2 regions of the Pseudomonas sp. 10S4 genome follow, and region 1 is predicted to be linked to the other one. Evidence: riboswitches for the same ligand, from Rfam matches in the RefSeq annotation. Region 1 holds a riboswitch; the other holds the start of a gene.
What was found. A riboswitch is a leader RNA that binds a small molecule or an ion and turns the genes downstream of it on or off. The one in region 1 is predicted to bind cobalamin.

Region 1 (11,427 bases):
GCCGTAGCGCAAAATATCGTCGTGGGGCTGGCCGAGCAACGCATTGAGGATCTCGTCGGGCAACGCAAACGCCGTAACGAACAGCACATCCTTTTTCGCCGCGTTGATGATATCGACGAATTCCGTCAAATCACCCTGGCCCGAGCGCGGCGAGAAGCCGACAAACAGTGGCTGCGTCGGGTCCATCGGGTTGTTTTTGGTCAGCCAGGTTCGCGTGGCACCGACGTCCGCCGGGTTCGCCCACACCTCCTCGAAGGTTTGCAGGTAAAGGGTGCCGATTCGCACGTCATCCAGCACATGCACCACGTTGGCCTGACGGTAGACACCGTTGGCGGTGAAATTGGTGCTGCCACAAAGCACCGCTTGCGGCTGGTGCTCGCCGCCACCATCCACTTTGCTCAGGACAATGAACTTGTCGTGGAAGATGCTGTGGGTGACGCGTCCGCGCTTGTTTGCCGCCGGGATTTTTTCCAGGCTGGCCTCGTTCATCGTGGTGTCAGAATCGCCCGGTTTCGCGTGATACAGCACCCGCACCTTGACCCCACGGGCGAACGCGGCGTTTACCTCATCGATGATCGACTCTAACTGGTACTCGTAGATGGCGATGTCCAGCGCCCATTGATCGTCCAGCGCACGCTTGATAAACCCCAACAGGCGCCCAAGCAAACCGTTTTCCAGCCATTGTTGCGCAGCGATGGGCCAGTCTTCGATGGGCAGGTTTTTGTTGGCGCTGATCTGGGCGTCGAGGTCCGGAAACTTGCGCTGGAACGCCTGACTGGCGGCCACGGCCCGGTTGAAGATCACGCTCTGGTTTTTCGGCAGGCCATTGTCGGCGGTGATCGACAGCTCCAGAAGCTCACCCAGTTGCACCGCATCGGGCGTGCCGTAGGCCAGGTGGACGCGGTAATTCATCGTCGTCCCCGGAATAACGGCGTAATCGGCCCAGCGAAACTTCTGCAGCGGCGCGATATCGCTGGGGGTGGCGGCGTATTGGGGGAAGGTATGGACCTTGCCGGGAAAGGTCAGGCTGTTGAACAGGAACTCCCAGGGTTTGTCGCCCTGCTGTTTTTCGATGGCAAACCCCAGCAAGCCTTTGCGGCGGGGATCGGCCAGGTCCATGGCCAACAACACGCCGTTGGTGCCGGCGTAGGCTTTGACGCGGAAATCATCCTGACTGTTTGCGACTAGAACGCGCATGGGTCACTCCTGTGAATGGGTTGGCTTGGTTAGCATAGGGTATGCGATGCCGATTTGGGGGGCTGATCCTAAAGCGAGAGGATGCTTTCGCGAGCAAGCCCGCTCCCACAGGGGATCTCTGTCACAGCGAAGATCCCCTGTGGGAGCGGGCTTGCTCGCGAAGAGGCCGGCACAAACACCCGAGTACTCAGCCTGAAATCAGCTCATCAATATGCCGATACTCAGCCCGCAACTCGCTAGCCATCACCTTAGCCCGCCCAAGCCGAATCGGCCCGCGCTCGATATCAATCAGCAGCCCCGGACATTCCAGCACCGGCAACCCCGGCCATTCCTTTAACCGCCCATCAGTCACCAGCAACAACCGCTGTTGCTCCGCCGGAAAGCGTTTCTGCCGAGCGCTCAACCACTGCCCCGCCTCACTCAGCGCCGCGAGCAACGGCGTGCCACCGCCCGCGCCCAGCCGATCCAGCCAGTCGCGTAAACCGCTGGAAGCCTTCAATCCTTGCACCTGCCACTTCGGCGCGCTGCCGCTGGCAGTCAGTAACGCCAGACGCGCCCGCTGCCGGTAGGCGTCGTCGAACAGTTGCGCCAACAAGCCCTTGGCATCGCTCAACGCCTGATGACGCCGGGTCGAGGCCGAAGCGTCGACGATCACCAGCCAAAGTTCGTGGGCCGAACGAGTGCGCAAATGAAACAGCAAATCTTCATGCTGACGCGGGCGCCCATTGAGCAAGGTGCCGGGCCAGTTGATCGAACCTTGGGGTGCGGCGCGGCGCTTGCCTTGTCGGCCATTGTCCAGCCGTCCGGCGCGGGGTCTGGCATTCGCCCCCGCGTCAGATCGAGGGCGAATGCCTAGGGCTTTTTGGCCAGCTCGGCACGTCACGTCGGGCGCCGACCGGGAGTGCCTGGGCGGGCATTTCGCCCCACTGGCCCTGGCCTTCGCTCGGGTTGTCGTTTTGGCTGGAGGGCGCCTGGCTTTGTTGCGGTGCCGGTGGCGTCTGTTCGCGGCGGCGATGGCGCAAGGCAAACTCGGCGACCGCGTCGATATCTTCCTCGGCAATCGCTTTTGCCCCGCGCCAAGCCGCATGGGCCCGTGCGGCGCGCAGCCAGACCAGATCGGCGCGCAGGCCATCGACACCCGCAGCAAAACAGCGCTCGGTGATCTGCGCGAGCGCTGCGTCATCCAGAGGGATGCTCGCCAATGCGCTGCGCGCCTGCTGGCAGCGTCCGCGCAGGGATTGCTGCTGGTTTTCCCACTCAGCGCAGAAGCTTTGAGGATCGCTGTCGAAATCCAGTCGCCGACGGATGATCTGACCGCGCTCGGCCGGTGCGGTGTGGCCGCTAAGCGCGACGTTCAGGCCGAAGCGGTCAAGCAGTTGCGGACGCAGTTCACCCTCTTCCGGATTCATGGTGCCGATCAGCACGAACTTCGCCGAATGCCGATGGGAAATGCCGTCACGCTCGACCAGGTTGGTGCCGCTGGCGGCCACATCGAGCAGCAGGTCGACGAGGTGATCGGGCAGCAAATTGACCTCATCGACGTAAAGCACGCCGCCGTCAGCCTTGGCCAGCACGCCGGGGAAAACTGTGCACGACCCTCGCTCAGGGCGGCGTCGAGGTCAAGGGTGCCGACCAGTCGCTCTTCGGTGGCCCCCAAAGGCAAGGTGACGAATTGACCGCTGGCGAGCAGGTCGGCGAGACCCCGAGCGAGCGTCGACTTGGCCATGCCGCGCGGGCCTTCGATCAGTACGCCACCGATTTTCGGGTCGATAGCGGTCAGGTACAGCGCGAGCTTCAAATCGTCGGCGCCGACCACGGCGGAGAGCGGGAAATGGGGGTGTCGGTCATTATTAAATCTCGGTCATGGTCGGTAGGTGCATCAGGCAAACCTCCCACAGGGGGTAAGCGTGCTAGCTGTCTTCTTCTATATCGAGCAACAAATTCTCCAGCGCCTCGCGGTACTCACCTGGCTCTTTCCACATCCCCCGCTGCTGCGCCTCGAGCATCCGCTCAGTCATATCACGCAAGGCATGCGGGTTGTGCTCGCGGACAAAATCCCGGGTCGCCGGGTCCAGCAGGTAGGCATCCGCCAGCAACGCGTACTGGTGATCGTCGATCAACTGCGTAGTCGCATCAAAAGCAAACAGGTTATCAACCGTCGCAGCCAGTTCAAAAGCGCCCTTGTAGCCATGCCGTTTGACCCCGCCGATCCACTTCGGATTCGCCGCCCGGGAACGTATCACCCGGTTCAACTCTTCCTTTAACGTGCGGATCTTCGGCAAATCCGGCTGGCTGTGATCGCCGTGATAACTGGCCACCGCTTCGCCGCTGAGGCTTTCCACGGCGGCGAGCATACCGCCCTGGAACTGGTAATAGTCATTGGAATCGAGCAAGTCATGCTCGCGGTTATCCTGATTCTGCAGCACCGCTTGCACCTGGCTCAGGCGCTGGGCGAACTGTTCACGGGCGGCGGTGCCTTCGTCAGAACCGCCATAGGCGTAACCGCCCCAGTTCAGGTACACCTCGGCCAAGTCCTCGCGGCTTTGCCACAGGCGCCCGTCGATGGCGCCCTGCACTCCCGCGCCATAGGCACCGGGTTTCGCCCCAAAAATCCGCCAACCGGCCTGACGCTGGGCCGCGTCTTCATCCAGACCCGAGGCCAGCAACGCTTCACGCTCGGCGCGAACCTTGGCAGCCAACGGATTGAGATCGTCCGGCTCGTCCAGCGCGGCGACTGCTTGCACGGCAGCATCGAACAGCCGGATCAGGTTGGCGAAGGCATCACGAAAGAACCCCGACACCCGCAAGGTCACGTCCACCCGCGGGCGGTCCAGCAAACTCAGCGGCAGGATTTCAAAGTCGTCGACCCGCTGACTGCCCGTCGCCCAGACCGGTCGCACGCCCATCAGCGCCATAGCCTGGGCGATGTCGTCGCCGCCGGTGCGCATGGTCGCCGTGCCCCAGACCGACAGGCCGAGCTGACGCAGGTGATCGCCGTGGTCCTGCAAGTGCCGTTCGAGAATCAGGTTGGCCGACTGGAAGCCGATGCGCCACGCCGTAGTGGTCGGCAGGTTGCGCACGTCCACCGAATAGAAATTGCGCCCGGTGGGCAGTACATCGAGGCGACCGCGACTCGGTGCACCGCTTGGCCCGGCGGGGACGAAACGACCGCTGAGGGCGTCGAGCAAGCCGCGCATTTCCGCGGGGCCGCAAGCGTCCAGTCTTGGAGCGACGACTTCGCGGAGGCCGTCGATGATCGCATTCACGTCAGCCCAACCCGCCTCCTGTGGGAGCGAGCCTTTGTGGTGAGGGGCTTGCCCCCGTTGGGTCGCGAAGCGGCCTCAAAAGACGGGACTGCTGCGCAGTCCAACGGGGGCAAGCCCCTCGCCACAGAGGCTCGTATCCTAAGGGGCCGGGTTGGGCTTGAGGCTGGTTTAAGGTCTGCGAAATCAGTTGCGCGGCGAACAATTCCAGACGCTCACGGGTATCACCCGCCGTGCGCCAGGCTTCATCGCTCACCTGTTGCAGTTCGGCCGGTCTTGGCCCGGTCCACGGATCGGCCAAAGAGCAATCCAGCGGATCAAAGCCCAGCACAAACGCCTTGGCCAACGCCCGCAGCAAACTCGATTGCGCACCACGCCCGTCACCACGCGGAATCCGCAGCAAGGCCAGCAACGTATCAATGCGTAAACGCCCGGTCGGCGATTCACCGAAGATGTGCAGGCCATCGCGGATCTGCGATTCCTTCAAATCACACAGGTAGGTATCCAGACGCGGCAACCAGATCGCCGCGTCGGCATCGCTATTCAGTTTTTCGTCGAGTTGCAGTTCGCGGTCGATGTGGGTGTCGCGCACCAGTTGCAGGATGTCGCGCTGCAACTCCCGGGCGCGGCGCGGATCGAGCAACTGCGCCTCGTAATACTCGTCCGCCAACAGTTCAAGGTTACGTAGTGGACCGTAGGTTTCGGCCCGGGTCAGCGGCGGCATCAGGTGATCGATGATCACCGCTTGCGTACGCCGCTTGGCCTGCGCGCCCTCGCCCGGGTCGTTGACGATAAACGGATAGATGTTCGGTAGCGGCCCAAGCAACGCGTCCGGCCAGCAGTTTTCCGAGAGCCCGACCCCCTTGCCCGGCAGCCATTCGAGGTTGCCGTGCTTGCCGACGTGGATCACGCCGTGGGCGCCGTAGGTGTTGCGCAACCAGAAATAGAACGCCAGATACCCGTGGGGCGGCACCAGGTCTGGATCGTGATAGACCGCGCTCGGATCGACCTGATAACCCCGGGCTGGCTGGATGCCGACGAAGGTCAGGCCGAAGCGCAAACCCGCAATCATCATCCGTCCGCCACGGAACATCGGATCGTTTTCCGGCGGGCCCCAACGTTCCAGCACCGCTTGGCGATTGGCTTCAGGCAGTGCGTCGAACATCAAAAGTAGTCGTCCAGCGCCAGACTTTGCATGCATGGGCGCTGGTCGAGGGTGTCGAGGTCATTGCTGACACCACCGAGCAATTGCTGGATCAACGCGGTGCCGCTGTCCGGTAGTTCGGCCGGCAGCGGGTAGCCTTCTTTATACAGCGCACGCAGGATGTTCAGCGCCGCCGCCGGCGTATCGAGACCGACGCCGTTGCCGATGCGACCATCGCGCGTCGGGTAGTTGGCGAGGATCAGCGCGATGCGTTTTTCGCCGTTGGGCACCCGCGCCAGATCGATCCAGCGCCGCGCCAGTTCGGCGACAAAGTCCATGCGCTCAGGTTGCGGCCGGTAGCAGACCACGTCGGACTGACTGCGCTCGCTGCGCCAGGCCAGATCCTTGAAGCTGATCGGCCTGCTGATGATGCGCCCGTCGAGTTCCGGCAGCGCGATGTGCATCGCCAGATCGCGTGGGCCGAGGCCTTGTTCGCTGGCGCGCCAGCCGGGTTCGTTGTCCTGGGCGCAGATCGCCTGGATCACTGGAATGTTGCGGCGAAACGGCCGCAAGTGCGGCGCTTCGGGGCTGGATTGGGCGAAACCGGTGGTGTTGAGAATGACCGCCGCTTCGACTTCGTCCAGCAAGTCCTCGACCACTGTCAGGCAGCCGGGCTCTTTCAAACTGGCCAGCGCTATCGGCAACGGGTTCAGCCCCGCCGCCTGCAAACGCTGGCAGAAAATATCGATGAAACCGGTGTTCGCCGCCTGCAAATGCGAGCGATAGAACAGCACCGCCGCCACCGGTTGATCAGCCTGCCAGTCGGCTTGCCAATCGCTCAGTTCAGCGGGGCTTTTATTCGGGTGGTAGATCGCGGTGCGCGGCAGGGTTTGCGGCTCGGCCCAGGCGTAATCGCGATCCAGCCAGCGATTGGCCAAACAGCGGAAAAAATCCAGGGCGTTGGCCATGCCGCCCTGACGCAGAAACTGCCACAGACGATCGCGGTCTTGCGCAACGACGGTGCTCAAGTCGCTGAGCTCGGGGTCCGGGCGGTCATCGCCGGGCACCAGAATCAGTTGCACACCCCGCTCGGACAGCTCGACGAGCCGCTCGACGCCGTAACGCCAATAGGCGATGCCGCCGTGCAGCGAGATCAAAATCACCTTGGCGTGACGCAGCACTTCGTCGACGTACAAGTCGACCGAAGCGTGATTCTGCACCTGCATCGGGTTAGCGAAGCGCACGCTCGGGTAGTCATCGGGCAACTGCTGCGCCGCTTCGGCGAGCAGCGCCAGGCTGGAATCGCCGCTGCACAGGATCACCAGTTCGGCGGGGGTTTGTCCGAGGTCGGCAATGTTGTCATCCGACACGAAACCGCCGGGCTGGGTCCTAAGCAAATGCATGGCTTAAACGCTGAGCGCGGCGCGCAATTGCGCTTCGAGTTGAGCGGCATCCAGTTCCTGGCCGATCAACACCAAACGGGTGGTGCGCGCTTCTTCGGCGCCCCACTGACGGTCGAAATGCCTGTCGAAACGCGTGCCCACGCCCTGGATCAGCAAGCGCATCGGCTTGTTCGGGATCGCGGCGAAGCCTTTTACGCGCAGGATGCCGTGCTTGACCACCAGTTGGGTCAACGCATCCATCAGCAGGCTTTCGTCGGCTTGCGGCAGCTCGATGGAGATCGAGTCGAAGGCGTCGATGGTCATGATCATCATGGTCGTCATCACCTTCACCGTGGTGATGGTCGTGATGGCTGTGACGGCTGTCGATGTGTTCTTCGAACCGGCGCCGAGGCCGATCACGCACGTCCAACGGCACGCGGCCGCTGCTGGCTTCGATGATTTTTACTGCGGGCGGCAGTTCTTCGGCGACTTCAAGGCGCACGCGGGCCAGGTCTTCAGGGCTGATCAGGTCAGCCTTGTTGAGGATGACCAGGTCGGCGCTGGCCAGTTGGTCGGCGAACAGTTCGTGCAGCGGCGATTCGTGGTCCAGGTTCGGGTCGAGTTTGCGCTGGGCGTCGACTTGGTCCGGGAACGCGGCAAAGGTGCCGGCGGCCACGGCCGGGCTGTCGACCACGGTGATAACAGCGTCAACGGTGCAGGCGCTGCGGATTTCCGGCCACTGGAAGGCTTGCACCAGTGGTTTTGGCAGGGCCAGGCCCGAGGTTTCGATCAGGATGTGGTCGAGGTCGCCGCGACGGGCCACCAACTCGCGCATCACCGGGAAAAATTCTTCCTGGACGGTGCAGCACAGGCAGCCGTTGGCCAGTTCGTAGACGCGGCCGTTGGCTTCTTCTTCGGTGCAGCCGATGGAGCACTGCTTGAGGATTTCGCCGTCGATGCCCAGCTCGCCAAACTCGTTGACGATTACCGCGATGCGGCGACCTTGCGCGTTGTCGAGCATATGGCGCAGCAAGGTGGTTTTGCCCGAGCCGAGGAAGCCGGTAACGATGGTGACGGGGAGTTTGGCCAGTGTTTTCATCGGATGCCCTTTGGCAAGGTGGCGGGCATACGGGACGACGACCGCGGCGAAGGATGCGCGGAAGATTTCGCCACCGGATCACCCCGCCCGGTTGTAGTGAGAATTCGTTTCGAGGCAGGTCTCCTGGCTGACGGTGTGCCTGTCGTTAGACTGGCGTTTGCTGCGCCTTCCCGCGGGCTCCATGGCTGGAGCGTGCAGTGGCGTGGCAGCGAACATCACCGTTCACAGTTGCGGGGGCAGCCGCGGCATCGACCGCGTTCCCTTCTTAGCTTCGGCAAACGCCGAAGAACCTCGAAAGCGCAAGGCTACGCATGGTGTGGGGGCGGGTCAATGTTCATGAGACGCTAGCGATCCCCTGTGGCGAGGGAGCTTGCTCCCGCTCGGCGGCGAAGCCGTCGCAAGACTTGCTTGCAACATTTGTCTGAAGGAATGAAGGGGGTCGCTTCGCAACCCAGCGGGAGCAAGCTCCCTCGCCACAAAAGCTAACTGAGAACCCTTGCCAATTGACTCCCCCGCCCCGCCCATGGTCTCCTGTGCGCCTTGTTACGGGTGCCCTTCACAGGGTGAAACGGGAAACCGGTGAATCATGTGCTTTACTCTAAAGCCATGTCAGTCCGGTGCTGCCCCCGCAACGGTAAGCGAGTGAAGAATCAGATCCACTGTGCCAGCAGTTCGGCATGGGAAGGCGATTCTTGCAGGTTCCGGCGTAAGCCTTGACCCCTCGCGAGCCCGGAGACCGGCCCGCAACACAAAGTGACCAGTACGATCACTGAATAACAAACCCGCGGTGGGCGGGCGCTGTTTAAGTCTCTGCGCGCACGCTCGCAGGGGTTTGCATGCGCTCTATTCACCCGCTGACAGACCAGAGGGAAGCGCCATGTCGATCATTAGCAGCACCGACCACAGCACTGCAAGCACCACCACAACCCTGAGCCAACGCCTGACCGCCGCCGTTTGCGCGTCGATCCTCGGCGCGTGCCTGGTGTATTTCGCCGGTTTCTCGCACATCGAAGCGGTGCACAACGCTGCGCACGATACCCGTCACAGCTCCGCGTTCCCGTGCCATTGAGACCTGCTGACATGATCAAGCGTATCGCTCAAACCGCAGGTTTCACCGGGCTGCTCGCCGCCCTGCTGCTGACCCTGCTGCAAAGCTTCTGGGTCGCCCCGCTGATTCTTCAGGCGGAAACCTACGAAAAATCCGAACCTGCCGCCGCTGTAGCTCACGAGCACACCGAAGGCGCCATGGCTGCTCACACCCACGACGCCGAAGCCTGGGAGCCGGAAGACGGCTGGCAGCGCGTGCTGTCGACCACCGGCGGTAACCTGGTAGTCGCGGTTGGTTTTGCGCTGATGCTCGCCGGCCTGTACACCTTGCGTGCACCGACCAAAACCGCTCAAGGCCTGCTCTGGGGCCTGGCCGGTTACGCGACGTTTGTGCTGGCGCCGACCCTCGGTCTGCCGCCGGAACTGCCGGGCACTGCCGCCGCCGATCTGGCGCAACGGCAGATCTGGTGGGTCGGCACTGCGGCTTCTACCGCTGTCGGGATCGCGCTGATCGTGTTCAGCCGTCACTGGCTGATGAAAATCTTCGGGGTGGCGATTCTGGCGGTACCGCATGTAATCGGCGCGCCACAACCGGAAGTCCACTCGATGCTGGCCCCGCAAGCCCTGGAGTCTCAGTTCAAAATCGCTTCGCAGTTGACCAACGTGGCGTTCTGGCTGGCCCTGGGCCTGATCAGCGCCTGGTTGTTCCGCCGCAAAAGCGATGGCCAATACCACGCATGACGGATAACAGCGCAGCGCCGACCTTAGTGGTCGGCCTGGGCTGCCAGCGCGGCTGCCCCGCCAGCACGTTGCGGGCGCTGTTGGATCAGGCATTACAGGCGCATCAAATCGAACTTCGTGCGATCAAGGCCCTGGCCAGCATCGACCTGAAACGTGATGAGCCTGGCCTGATCGAATTGGCCGCGCAGCTTGGGCTAGAAGTGATGTACTTCAGCAGCGAACAATTGGCCGGTTATCAGCCACAGCTCAGCCACCATTCGCAGATCGCCTTCGAACGCACCGGCTGCTACGGCGTAGCGGAAAGTGCCGCCCTGGCACTCGCCGAACACTTGGCCCAGGCACCGGCGAAGCTGCTGATTCCCAGGCAAAAATACGCTCAGGCCACCCTCGCATTGGCCAGTGCCGCGTAAAAACCCGATAATCCCCACCTTCGATCATGAGCAATCTTCATCTGAAGCCTTGCACAGCCCTTTTTCTCACAGACTCTTTTTTCAAAGGAACGGACGATGACCGTCTACTTCATTGGCGCAGGTCCCGGCGACCCGGAACTGATCACCGTCAAAGGCCAGCGGCTGATTCGCAGCTGCCCGGTGATCATCTATGCCGGCTCCCTGGTGCCGGCTGCCGTGCTGGACGGCCACCAGGCTGAAACGGTGGTCAACAGCGCCGAACTGCACCTGGAACAGATCATCGAACTGATCAAAACCGCCCACGCCAAGGGGCAGGATGTGGCCCGTGTTCATTCGGGCGATCCGAGCCTGTATGGCGCGATTGGCGAGCAGATTCGTTACCTTCGTGAACTCGATATACCGTTCGAAATCATCCCGGGCGTCACGGCTACCGCCGCCTGTGCTGCGCTACTGGGCGCCGAACTGACCTTACCGGACATCTCGCAAAGCGTGATCCTGACCCGTTACGCCGACAAAACCGCGATGCCGGCCGGCGAAGAGCTAGGCAGCCTGGCGCAACACGGGGCGACCATGGCGATTCATTTAGGGGTCAATCATCTGGAGAAGATCCTCGCCGAATTGCTGCCGCATTACGGCGCCGACTGCCCGATTGCGGTGATTCACCGCGCGACCTGGCCGGATCAGGATTGGGTGGTGGGGACGCTGGCGGACATTGCCGCAAAGGTCGAGGCCAAAGGGTTTCGGCGTACGGCGTTGATACTGGTGGGTCGGGTGTTGGGCAGCGATCAATTTAGTGAATCGTCGCTGTATCGCGCGGGGCATGCGCATCTCTACAGGCCCTGAGTTCACACACAACCCTGTGGCGAGGGGGCTTGCCCCGTTGGGCTGCGAAGCGGCCCCAGCATTTTAGGTCTTGCGACGGCTTCGCCGCCGAACGGGGGCAAGCCCCCTCGCCACAGGTCATGGCAGCCATAGGAAAATCGACCACCCATAAAAAAACGGCGCTCACGGGGCGCCGTTTTTTATGTCGCAGCGAACACCTTACTCAGTAGTAGGCGTTTTCTTTCTGCGTGTGGTCAGTCACGTCGCGTACACCCTTGAGCTCGGGAATGCGCTCGAGCAAGGTGCGCTCGATGCCTTCGCG
Region 2 (11,427 bases), 1.2 Mb from region 1:
CCGGCAAGCCAAAACGCAGGCTGCTGTTGTGGGTGAACAACCGCAGCAAGATCCCGCGCCGAGCCATAAATGCATGCAGCTCTTCGGCGCGCTCAGTGATCAGCCATTGAAACAAGGCACAACCGCCCTGCGGCTTAAGGTCATATCGTTCCAGCAGCGCAGCCAGGCGCTGACTGGCCTCGTCGCTGCGCACCCGTTGCCGGGCGTGCCCTTCAGTGTCCTGCAAACAGGCCTGGCCCAGCACCCGGGTCGGGCCACTGACCGCCCACGGTCCGACTTGCTCAGCGAGCAATCTGAGCAACTTGCGCTCCGCCAGGACGAAACCCAGCCGTACCCCGGCCAGGCCAAAAAATTTGCCGAAAGAGCGCAGCACGATCAGCCCGACCTGATTGGCAAACGCGGCCAGGCTCAGGTGCGGCGTGTTGTCCATGAACGCTTCGTCCACCACCAGCCAGCCACCGCGCTGGGCCAGCCGCGAGTGCCAGTCGAGCAGACGATTCGGGCTCAGGCTCAGGCCCGTGGGATTGTTCGGGTTGACCACTACCAACACATCGAGGCTGTCGAGAAAGAAGTCGACTTCCTGCTCCAGCACTTCGCGCACGATGTAACCGTTACGACGCCACGCCTCGGCGTGTTCGGCATAACACGGCGACAGCACGCCGACCTTACCGGCCCGGCGCAGACGCGGCAGCAACTGGATCGCCATCTGCGAACCGGCGACCGGCAACACCTGGGCGGCGCCGTAGTAATCACAAGCCGCCTGCTCCAGACCGTCATCGGTTTCCGGCAACCGCGCCCAGGCTCGTAACGGAATTTCAGGAATCGCAAATGGCCAGGGTGCCAGGCCACTGGACAGGTCGAGCCAATCAGCTTCGGCGATGCCGTATTCGAGCGCCGCCTTACGCAACCGGCCACCGTGCTCAAGCATAGAATTCAGCCCCCACGCAGAGAATCAGCAGCCATAACCATACGCCGCGCTGGACCAATTGCCAGCCACGGTCGATGGAGTCGGCATCCGCTGGCGCGCCTTCACCGAGTTGTGGACGCTGATGCAATTCACCGTGATAAATCGCCGCCCCGCCCAGCTCGACACCCAGCGCACCGGCACCGGCCGCCATCACCGGGCCAGCGTTCGGGCTGTCCCAGGTCGGGCCCTGGGTACGCCAGCATTTCAATGCGAGTCGGGTTTTGCCCAACAGTGCGTAGGTCAACGCCACCAAACGTGCGGGAATGTAGTTGAGGACGTCGTCGATTTTCGCCGCCGCCCAGCCGAACCGTTCGAAGCGTTCGTTGCGATAGCCCCACATGGCGTCGAGGGTGTTACTGAGTCGATAGAGCACCACGCCCGGCGCACCGGCCACGGCAAACCAGAACAGCGCAGCGAACACCGCGTCACTGCCGTTTTCCAGCACCGATTCGGTGGCGGCGCGGGCGACTTCGGTTTTATCCAGCTCACTGGTCTGGCGGCTGACCAGATAACCCACGCGTTTACGCGCTTCGTCCAAGTCATCGCTGCGCAGGGCCTTGGCCACCGGCTCGACGTGTTCGCCAAGGCTGCGCATGCCGAGGGCGCAATACAGCGCCAGAATCTCGACCACCCAACCGACATAAGGCGCCCAGGAAAGCGCCGTAACCAACAAGGTCAGCGGCAACACCGCGATCACCCACGCGGTGACGCCGTGACTGCGCCAACCGCGACCGCCGGAGTTGAAACGTTGCTCGATGCGATCGGCAAAACGGCCGAACGCCACCAGCGGATGCCAGCGTTTGGGTTCACCCAGCAGCGCATCCAGCGCAACCGCGGCGACACTCAATAACGCCACACTCATTGACTCACTCCCCAATAGTTTTCATACAGCAATTCACTGAGCGGGCGCGCCTGCGCCCAGCCTTCGAGTACCAACATCGGCGCCGGATAGAATTCCTTGACCGGACCCAGGCAAAGAACCGCCAGCGGTTTGGCACCGACAGGCAAACCCAGCAGGTCCGCCAGAGCTTGCGGCTCGAACAGCGACACCCAGCCCATCCCCAGCCCTTCAGCGCGGGACGCCAGCCACAAATTCTGGATCGCGCAGGACAGCGACGCCATGTCCATTTCCGGCAAGGTGCGGCGACCGAAAATGTGGCGTTCGCGATCATCCATCAACGCTGCTACCAACACTTCGGCGCAGTCGTTGATGCCTTCGACCTTGAGCTTCATGAACTCGTCGGTGCGCTCGCCGAGGGCTTCGGCAGTGCGGATGCGTTCTTCTTCTACTAATAACTGGATCTTGCCGCGCAGGGCTCGATCGCTGATGCGGATGAAGCGCCATGGCTGCATCAGGCCGACGCTGGGTGCCTGGTGCGCGGCTCCGAGCAGGCGCCGCAGCAATTCAGGCTCGACAGTGCCGCCGCTGAAGTGGCGCATGTCGCGGCGTTCAGCGATGGCGCGGTAGACGGCGGCGCGTTCGGCTTCGGAGAAGGCGTTGTCGGTCATGGCCGCTTCGCGAGCAAGCCCGCTCCCACATTAGATGGCGTGCTGCCTGACGAAACGCGGTCAACTGTGGGAGCGGGCTTGCTCGCGAAGGCGGCCTCAAGATCAGGCGCAAACAGAGCGGCAATCGCCGACGGATTCGACGGGAAATAAAAGTGCACATAAGAGGCTGTCATCCGCCCCTCACGATAAACCGCCTCCGCCCCGCGCCCGCCATTCGGGCTCAGGCCCCGGGCAATCGGCTCAAGCTCAGTGCTGGTCAACGAGTGATGATAGGTGTGCCCGCGCAACAAACCTTCGGGCAACTCGACCGCTTGCAACGCCAACGCCGCCAGACGTTTTTGCATCACCGCATCCCCCGCCAGCAAGCCGACCAGTTCAGCGCGAGTGCCGTCGACATCGGTTAAGGAATCGAGCAGATACAGCATGCCGCCGCACTCGGCCAGCAATGGCTTGCCCGCCGCATGGTGTGCGCGAATAGCGTTGAGCATCGAAGTGTTTTGCGACAGGGCGACATGGTGCAGTTCAGGGTAGCCGCCGGGCAAATAGAGGCTGTCTGCCTCCGGCAACTCGGTATCGCGGATCGGCGAGAAAAATGACAACTCGGCACCCATCGCCCGCAGCAAATCCAGGCTCGCACCGTAGGTGAAGGCGAACGCTTCGTCACGGGCCACGGCGATGCGCACACCCGCCAGCAACGGCTCGGCGCTGATCACATCCGGGGCGGCGAATTCGACGGCCGGTGGTAGCGCCACCTCGCAACTACTGGCCAACGCATCGGCCGCCGCATCGAGGCGCAGATCGAGATCATTCAACTCGCTGGCCTGCACCAACCCGAGGTGACGGCTCGGCAGTTCGATCCCGGTTTCCCGGGACAACGCACCGTACCAACGCAAGCCTTCGGTCAGGCTGCCTTCAAGCAATTGCGCATGACGCAAGGTGCCGACGCGGTTAGCCAACACGCCGGCAAACGGCAAGTCCGGCTGATAACGCGCCAAGCCCAGGGCCAACGCACCAAAGGTCTGAGCCATGGCGGTGCCATCGATCACGCCAAGCACCGGCACACCGAAGTGTCGCGCCAGGTCAGCGCTGGATGGCGTACCGTCGAACAAGCCCATGACCCCTTCGATCAGAATCAGGTCCGCTTCACCCGCCGCTTCCCACAACAGCCGACGGCTTTCCTGCTCGCCGACCATCCACATGTCCAGTTGATAGACCGGCGCACCGCTGGCGCGCTCGAGAATCATCGGGTCGAGAAAGTCCGGGCCGCATTTGAATACGCGCACCTTGCGCCCCTGATTGCGATGCAAACGGGCCAGCGCAGCAGTGACAGTGGTCTTGCCCTGACCGGAGGCCGGCGCGGCAATCAGTACCGCCGGGCAATGACGTGGTTGATTCACAGCTCGACGCCTTTTTGCGCTTTGATCCCGGCCTGGAACGCGTGTTTGATCACGTTCATTTCGGTGACGGTGTCGGCCAGCTCGATCATTTCCGGCTTGGCGCCGCGACCGGTGACCACCACGTGTTGCATCGGCGGACGGGCCTGCAAGTCGCTGAGGACTTGATCGAGATCGAGGTAACCGTGTTTGAGGGCGATGTTCAGTTCATCGAGCACAACCAGACCGATCGACGGATCGCGCAGCAACTCGCGGGACACGGCCCACGCGGCTTCGGCGGCGGCGATGTCACGCTGGCGGTCCTGGGTTTCCCAGGTGAAGCCCTCGCCCATCACGTGAAAACGCACTTGCTCCGGGAAGCGGCGGAAGAACAACTCCTCGCCTGTGCTGTTGCGTCCCTTGATGAACTGCACCACACCGCACTGCATGCCATGGCCCATGGAACGGGCGAGCATGCCGAAGGCCGAGCTGCTTTTGCCTTTGCCGTTGCCGGTCAGCACCAGCAGCAGGCCGCATTCGTTCGGCGAATTGGCGATGCGTTCGTCAATCACGGCTTTTTTACGCAGCATGCGCGCCAGGTGGCGTTCGTCACGATCGGGGGTATCAGTCATGGGGAGCTCTCCGTTGAGGCTGGATAACGGCGGGCAGGCACAAGAATAGATGGCAAGAAGCCTGGCATCGCCCACCGTGATGCCGCTGGATGGATCAGGCCGGTCTCCGGGCTCATGAGCGGCATTACGCCTGGCTGCGCGCCTTCCCATGTCGAGTTAAGACACAGTGGCTCAGGCGCAGCTTTCTCTCATTTACCGTTGCGGGGGCAGCGCCGGGATCGTGGTTCTTCATCTATGGAAGAAATCACTCACCGGCTTCCCTGTTTCACTCTGTCGACCGCGGTCACAGAGCACCTGAAACAAGCCGCGAAGGTTAGAGGGTTGGGGGTGGAGCGTCAATTAAAGCCGGGGCGCCATCCGGCGAAAAACTGCCGTCGATCAATTTACTGACGCCAATCTTGCGCCACACTCCCAGCAGTGATATCAAAGAGCCACAACTCACAACACAATAACAAGGGTGAGCCACATGCAAGGCATGATCATCAGCAATCCGAAGCTGGAATTCCTGCGCCCGCTGCTGGAACGCTGGTTTGACTGTATCGACCGTTACAACGCCGTGCGCGGCGATAACGACACACCTTACTGGTTCGACGAAAAAGCCAACCTCGGGCTGCTCTCGGCCGCCGCGTGGATGGCCGAAATGGTCACGTTGCAACAGACGCCGAGCCGCAAACAGACCGAAGAAGGCGAACGCAATGCCCGAGCCGATTTGTTGATTGCCAGCAGCGAAGCTCGCGCTTTTATTCAGGCCACCCAGCGTTGGCCACGGGTCAATAGCCTGAATCTGACGCAAGCCCTGGCCGATATCACCAGCGAGGCGAAGCGAATCAGCCACGCCAGCGACCTGAAACTCGGCTGCCTGTTCGCCGCGCCACAAAAAGCCCAGCACAGCGCCACCCCGGAAGAACTCCAGGACATGGTCGACGACCTGCAAAAGGAACACACCTGCGCCGTGGCCTGGTATTTCCCTTACGCCTATCGCAAGTTGCGCAACGAAGCCGGCAACTATCACCCTGGTATCGCCGTACTGTTCAAAGAGGCCCGTGGTTGACGGGTTGAACCATCGCGTCTTTTCTCTTCTCTATGATTAAGACAATGCATTCATAGGGAAGAAGATCAGCATGCTCAAGCTTCAGTTCGTTCTCGTCATCGCGCTCGCCGGAGGGCTCGCCGCCTGTGGTGAATCCTCCAGCCTGCAAGTCTCGGACGGCACCGGACCGTCGCCCAAGCTGCCAGAACCGAACAAGACCCTGATCCCTACAGTCAACATCGCCCCGGCGATCGGCTGGCCGGCCGGCACCAAACCCACTGCGGCCGCAGGGACGCAGGTCGCGGCATTTGCCGAAAACCTCGATCACCCGCGTTGGCTCTACGTGCTGCCCAACGGCGATGTGCTGGTGGCCGAAACCAACGCACCGCCCAAACCCGATGACAGCAAAGGCATTCGCGGCTGGGTGATGACGAAAGTCATGGGCCGCGCTGGTGCCGGCGTACCGAGTCCGAACCGCATCACGCTGCTGCGGGACAAGGACCACGATGGCGTGGCCGAAACCCGCACGGTATTCCTGGAAAACCTCAACTCGCCATTCGGCATGACCCTGGTCGGCAATGACCTGTACGTCGCCGACACGGATCGCCTGCTGCGCTTCCACTATGAAACCGGCGATACGACGATCAAGTCACAGCCCATTAAGGTCACCGATCTGCCGGGCGGCACGATCAACCATCACTGGACCAAAAACGTCATCGCCAGCAAGGACGGCAGCAAGCTGTACGTGACGGTGGGCTCCAACAGCAACGTCGGCGAAAATGGCCTGGCGGCCGAAGAAGGTCGCGCGGCGATCTGGGAAGTGGATCGTGCCACCGGCAATCACCGGATCTTCGCCTCGGGCCTGCGCAACCCGAACGGCATGGACTGGGAACCGAACAGCGGTGCGCTCTGGACCTCGGTCAACGAGCGGGATGAAATCGGCAGTGATCTGGTGCCGGACTACATCACCTCGGTCAAGGACGGCGCGTTTTATGGCTGGCCGTTCAGTTATTACGGGCAACACATCGATGTGCGCGTCGAGCCGCAGAACCCGGAGCTGGTGGCCAAAGCCATCGCCCCGGATTACGCCGTTGGCCCGCACACCGCCTCGCTGGGGTTCACCTTTGCCGAAGGCAGCAAACTGCCTGCACCGTTTACCAACGGCGCATTCGTCGGCCAGCACGGCTCGTGGAACCGCAAACCGCATAGCGGCTACAAGGTGATTTTCGTGCCGTTCGCGGCAGGCAAGCCGACCGGGCAGCCGGTGGATGTGCTGACCGGATTCCTTGATAAAGATGAAAATGCCATGGGCCGGCCGGTGGGTGTGGTGATTGATCAGCAGGGAGATTTGCTGGTGGCGGATGATGTAGGGAACAAGATTTGGCGGGTTTCGGCGGCTAAATAAGCCTCCAACGCCAACACACATAACAAATGTGGGAGCGGGCTTGCTCGCGAAGGCGTCATGACATTCAACATCTCCGTTGACTGTTACACCGCTTTCGCGAGCAAGCCCGCTCCCACATTTTTAATCGGTGTCAGCGCTTACCTTTTGCGGCAAAGGGTTAAACCATCACCTATCGGCAACATCGACAGATCCACCCGCACGTCATCCTTCAAAGCTCGATTGAGCACCTGTATCGCTCGGGTGTCTGCGCTCTCCGGATTTTCCTCAAGCACCCGCCCGCTCCACAGCGTGTTATCAAACACCGCCAAACCACCGACCCGCAGCAAACGCAGGGCGTGCTCCAGATAACTCGAGTAGTTAGCCTTGTCGGCGTCGATGAAGATCAGATCAAATTGCCCTGGCTGCTCCAACAGAGCCAGGGTTTCCAACGCAGGTGCCAGACGCAGATCGATACGTTCGGCCAAGCCCGCCTCCTGCCAGTAACGCAATGCAGTGGCGTTGTAATCGCCTTGGATATCGCAACAGATCAGCAAGCCGTCGTCCGGCAATGCCGCCGCCATGCACAAAGCGCTGTAACCGGTGAAGGTGCCGACTTCCAGCAAACGCCTGGCGCCGGTGAGTTTGACCAGCAACGCGAGGAACTGCCCTTGCTCTGGCGCGATCTGCCAGCGCGCCATGGGCAGCATCTGGGTTTCGTCACGCAAACGCTTGAGCAGCGGCGTTTCCCTGAGGGAAACGTCGAGCAGGTAGTGGTACAGGGAATCGTCGAGATTGAGCGTGCGAGTGGTCATGACAGCAACCTCTGCAATCTACGGGTTACGCGCCAGGTGCTCAGGCTGCAAGACGCGCTTGGCGCTCAGGTAGGCTTTCTGCCAATAGGCTTTGGACAAGCTGTCGAGCTTCACCGTGCCGCCCGTGGCCGGGGCGTGGACGAAGCGGCCTTCACCGACGTAGATCCCGGCGTGGCTGACCTGGGAGCCGCCATTGGTGGCGAAGAAGATCAGGTCGCCGGTTTGCAGGCCTTCCTTGCCGACATTGGCAGCTTGCATGCTGATCATCTCGCGGGTGGTGCGCGGCAGGGAAATGCCGGCGACGTCACGGTAGACGTAACCGATCAGGCCACTGCAATCGAATCCCGAATCCGGCGTGTTGCCGCCCCAGCGATACGGCGTGCCCACCAGACCGAGGGCGCGAAACAATACGTCTTCTGCTTCCGGGGAGAATGCTTGGGAGGAACCGAAAATAATCGGCGCGCGAACCACCGGCGCTGAGGGCGGTGGACGGCTGGCGCAGGCGCTGAGCAGCGCTGCGAAGAACATGAGTGCGAGGCGGGCCGACATCGTCATAAGCAGAACATCCTGATCTGGCTGCGGCTTTTTCTGCCGGAAAGACAGAAAAGAAAACCGCCTGCGCAGGACGCAGGCGGTTTGCCATCAATAATAGATCAGGATTCTAGCGCCTATGCGGCAAACTTCAAGTAAGACTTTAAGTTCGCCTTACATAAAGTGTGCTTACTTGCGAGCAGTGACCACAGTCGGGGCCATCGCGAGTGCGCGTTTGGCTTCGATGAAGGTCTTGCTCCAGTAGCTGTCGCCCAGGCTATCAACCCGCACGCCACCGCTTTTGCGGCTGCTGGAATGGATGAACTGGTCATCACCCAGGTAGATACCGGCGTGACTGACGCGACCGCGACGACCGTTGGTCGCGAAGAACAGCAAATCACCAGGCTTGAGCTTGTTGCGCGCTACCAACGGGGCATCCACGTTGATCATTTCGCGAGTGGAGCGCGGCAGATTCATGCCGGCCTCTTCACGAAACAGGTAGCCGATGAAGCCGCTGCAGTCGAAACCGGCTTCAGAGGTACCGCCGAAACGGTAACGGGTACCGATCAGGGACATGCCACGTTCGAGGATGCTGTCGGCCAGAACCGGAAGCTGGTACGACTTGCCATCGGCGAAGTCTGCCAGTTCTTTTTCGGTGGCCACTTCTTCCTGATACAGAACGGAAGATTGGGCGGTAGCAGAGTTTCTAACCTGCTGTTGTTGCTCTTGCTGGGACACTGGAGAGTGCGCAGCGCAACCAAACAACAGGGTGACGAGTGCGAGAGGCACGAGGGGTGCGAAGCGATTTAGCATGGGCACGACCGTGGCTGATAGTTGTAAAGAAGGCGAGACTATGCCCGCTATCAACCTCATTTGCAAATTCAATCGATCTTTTTGTGACTTCTCGGTTTCTCGTTTACATCTAAGCGCTTAAGCCCATTTTAAACATTCGCGCAGCCTGCAACCTTGCAGGAAAGCGGATTTTCTGACGCCTGAAATATGCCGAAACCCGCTACAGGCCTTTATTTACTGGGGCTAGCTACCAACCGAGGGTTTCTTTCAGGAAGGGAATTGTCAGCTTGCGCTGAGCTTGAAGGGAGGCCTGATCGAGGCGTTCAAGTAGCTCGAAAAGCGCACTCATGCTGCGAGTACCGCGGGTCAAAATAAAATGCCCGACTTCATCGGTCAGGTGCAAACCGCGACGGGACGCACGCAATTGCAGGGCACGCAATTTGTCTTCATCGGACAGTGGGCGCATCTGGAAGATCAACGCCAGGGTGAGGCGCGATTTGAGATCCGCCAGCTTCACCGGCAGTTCACGCGGCGAGGTCGACGCAGCAATCAGCAGACGTCGGCCACTGTCACGCAGACGGTTGAACAGGTGGAACAACGCCTCTTCCCAATCCGCTCGCCCGGCGACGGCCTGTAGATCATCGAGGCAGACCAGTTCGTATTGTTCGAGGTTGTCGAGAATTTCGATGCCGCGATCCAGCAACTCGGCCAACGGCAAGTACACCGCCGGCTCGCCCATTTGCTCGAAACGCAGGCAGGCAGCCTGCAACAAGTGCGTGCGCCCTACCCCGTCCTTGCCCCAGAGGTAAATCAGGCTTTCGGTCCAGCCGGCGTCGGCTTCGCATAGCCGCTCGACATAGCCGAGTGCAGCGGCATTGGCGCCTGGGTAGTAATTGATAAAGGTAGCGTCATCACGCAGACGCACACCTAGGGGCAGCTGAATCGGTTTCATGCTGACTGAACAGTTCCAAAGGAACCGTTAGTGGCCTCTGTGTAAAGTTTGCGAAGTTTATACCCGTGAGACAGCCCGCACAATGCAGCAGACCACAAGCAAAATCAAAGGTTTGCGTTAACGCACTGGTTTTATGACAGTTTCTTTGGCGGCGCATGTGACAGCCGCGAGGGAGAAGCGGGCCGACCAGGCAAGAATCCAGGCCGCCCGCTACAAGCGATCAGTCGACTTTAAAGCTCAGGCTCGTCGACGCCGCTGTACATATCCGAATCTTTATACAAATCATGCACATGACGCACCAGCACCATGATCACCGCCGCCACCGGCAACGCCAGCAGCACGCCAGTGAAACCGAACAGCTCGCCACCGGCCAGAATCGCGAAAATCACCGCCACCGGGTGCAGGCCGATCCGGTCGCCCACCAGCAACGGCGTCAGCACCATGCCTTCCAGTGCCTGCCCAACCATAAACACCGCAACGATGCCGAGCATCGGATACAAGTCACCGTGAAACTGGAACAGGCCAGCAATCAACGCCGCGCCAATCCCGATGACAAACCCCATGTAAGGCACGATCGCCGCCAGACCGGCGATAAGACCGATCAACAGCCCCAACTCCAACCCGACCAGCATCAGGCCCGCGGCATAGATCACGCCCAGAGCCAGCATCACCAGCAATTGCCCGCGAACAAATGCCCCGAGCACTTCATGGCATTCACCGGCCAGTGACACCACGCGCTCTTCGCGATCACGAGGCAACAGGCTGCGGATCTTGGCCATCATCAGGTCCCAATCGCGCAGCAGGTAGAAGCTCACCACCGGGATCAGCACCAGGTTGGCTAGCCAACCAATCAGCGCCAGACCGGACGCGGTCGCCTGACTCAGTACCACACTGACAATGTCGGTGGTCTGGCCCATGTGCTCGCTGATCGCAGCCTTGACCTTGTCGAACTTCCAGAAATTATCCGACAGTCCGAATTTCGATTGCGCCCACGGCAAGGCAGTGTGCTGCAACCAATCCAGCATCTGCGGCGCCAACTCGTACAAGCGGAACAACTGCTTGGCGAGCAACGGTACCAACACCAGCAGCAGCGTCGTGAAGATCAAGGTGAACAGCGCGAACACCGTCACCACGCCCCAGGTCCGAGACAGGCCAAGCTTCTCCAGCCGATCCACCAGCGGATCGAACAGATAGGCCAGCAGCAGCGCCACCAAAAATGGCGTCAGGATCGGATGCAACAACCAGACAAACACGCAGAGCAGGACCACCCCGCCCAACCAGAACCAACGCCGCGTATCGGCCATCTACAACTCCCTATGCTTCTATATAAAGAAAGAAAACCTTACCAACGGAATCGCAACTGCGGCACCGGCGCCAGGACCGGTGCTACAGCGGGTACCGCGCCATCGGCCGTCGGCGGAACCGGGGCGACTGGCACTGGGGCT

Region 2: linked by a shared signal. The riboswitch ahead of cobO (cob(I)yrinic acid a,c-diamide adenosyltransferase) and the one ahead of cobW (cobalamin biosynthesis protein CobW) in region 1 are both predicted to bind cobalamin.

What each region holds. Positions count from the first base shown of each region.
Region 1 covers NZ_CP133774.1:5,000,412-5,011,838, reverse strand. Annotated here, with positions in the region: gene RHM58_RS23555 (phospholipase D-like domain-containing protein) at 1-1,197, opposite strand, end outside; gene RHM58_RS23550 (vWA domain-containing protein) at 1,385-1,930, opposite strand; partial or broken gene RHM58_RS23545 (ATP-binding protein) at 2,031-3,013, opposite strand; partial or broken gene cobN (cobaltochelatase subunit CobN) at 3,108-7,007, opposite strand; partial or broken gene cobW (cobalamin biosynthesis protein CobW) at 7,011-8,085, opposite strand; cobalamin riboswitch at 8,181-8,394, opposite strand; cobalamin riboswitch at 8,616-8,845, shown strand; gene RHM58_RS23530 (CbtB domain-containing protein) at 8,963-9,154, shown strand; gene RHM58_RS23525 (CbtA family protein) at 9,166-9,873, shown strand; gene RHM58_RS23520 (cobalamin biosynthesis protein) at 9,870-10,283, shown strand; gene cobM (precorrin-4 C(11)-methyltransferase) at 10,380-11,126, shown strand; gene nfuA (Fe-S biogenesis protein NfuA) at 11,329-11,427, opposite strand, start outside.
Region 2 covers NZ_CP133774.1:3,827,921-3,839,347, reverse strand. Annotated here, with positions in the region: gene cobD (threonine-phosphate decarboxylase CobD) at 1-928, opposite strand, end outside; gene cbiB (adenosylcobinamide-phosphate synthase CbiB) at 921-1,829, opposite strand; gene bluB (5,6-dimethylbenzimidazole synthase) at 1,826-2,476, opposite strand; gene RHM58_RS17905 (cobyrinate a,c-diamide synthase) at 2,473-3,873, opposite strand; gene cobO (cob(I)yrinic acid a,c-diamide adenosyltransferase) at 3,870-4,481, opposite strand; cobalamin riboswitch at 4,561-4,794, opposite strand; gene RHM58_RS17895 (hypothetical protein) at 4,948-5,532, shown strand; gene RHM58_RS17890 (PQQ-dependent sugar dehydrogenase) at 5,603-6,916, shown strand; gene RHM58_RS17885 (class I SAM-dependent methyltransferase) at 7,054-7,707, opposite strand; gene RHM58_RS17880 (C40 family peptidase) at 7,726-8,262, opposite strand; gene RHM58_RS17875 (C40 family peptidase) at 8,428-9,051, opposite strand; gene hda (DnaA regulatory inactivator Hda) at 9,278-9,982, opposite strand; gene RHM58_RS17865 (AI-2E family transporter) at 10,213-11,286, opposite strand; gene RHM58_RS17860 (DUF2066 domain-containing protein) at 11,325-11,427, opposite strand, start outside.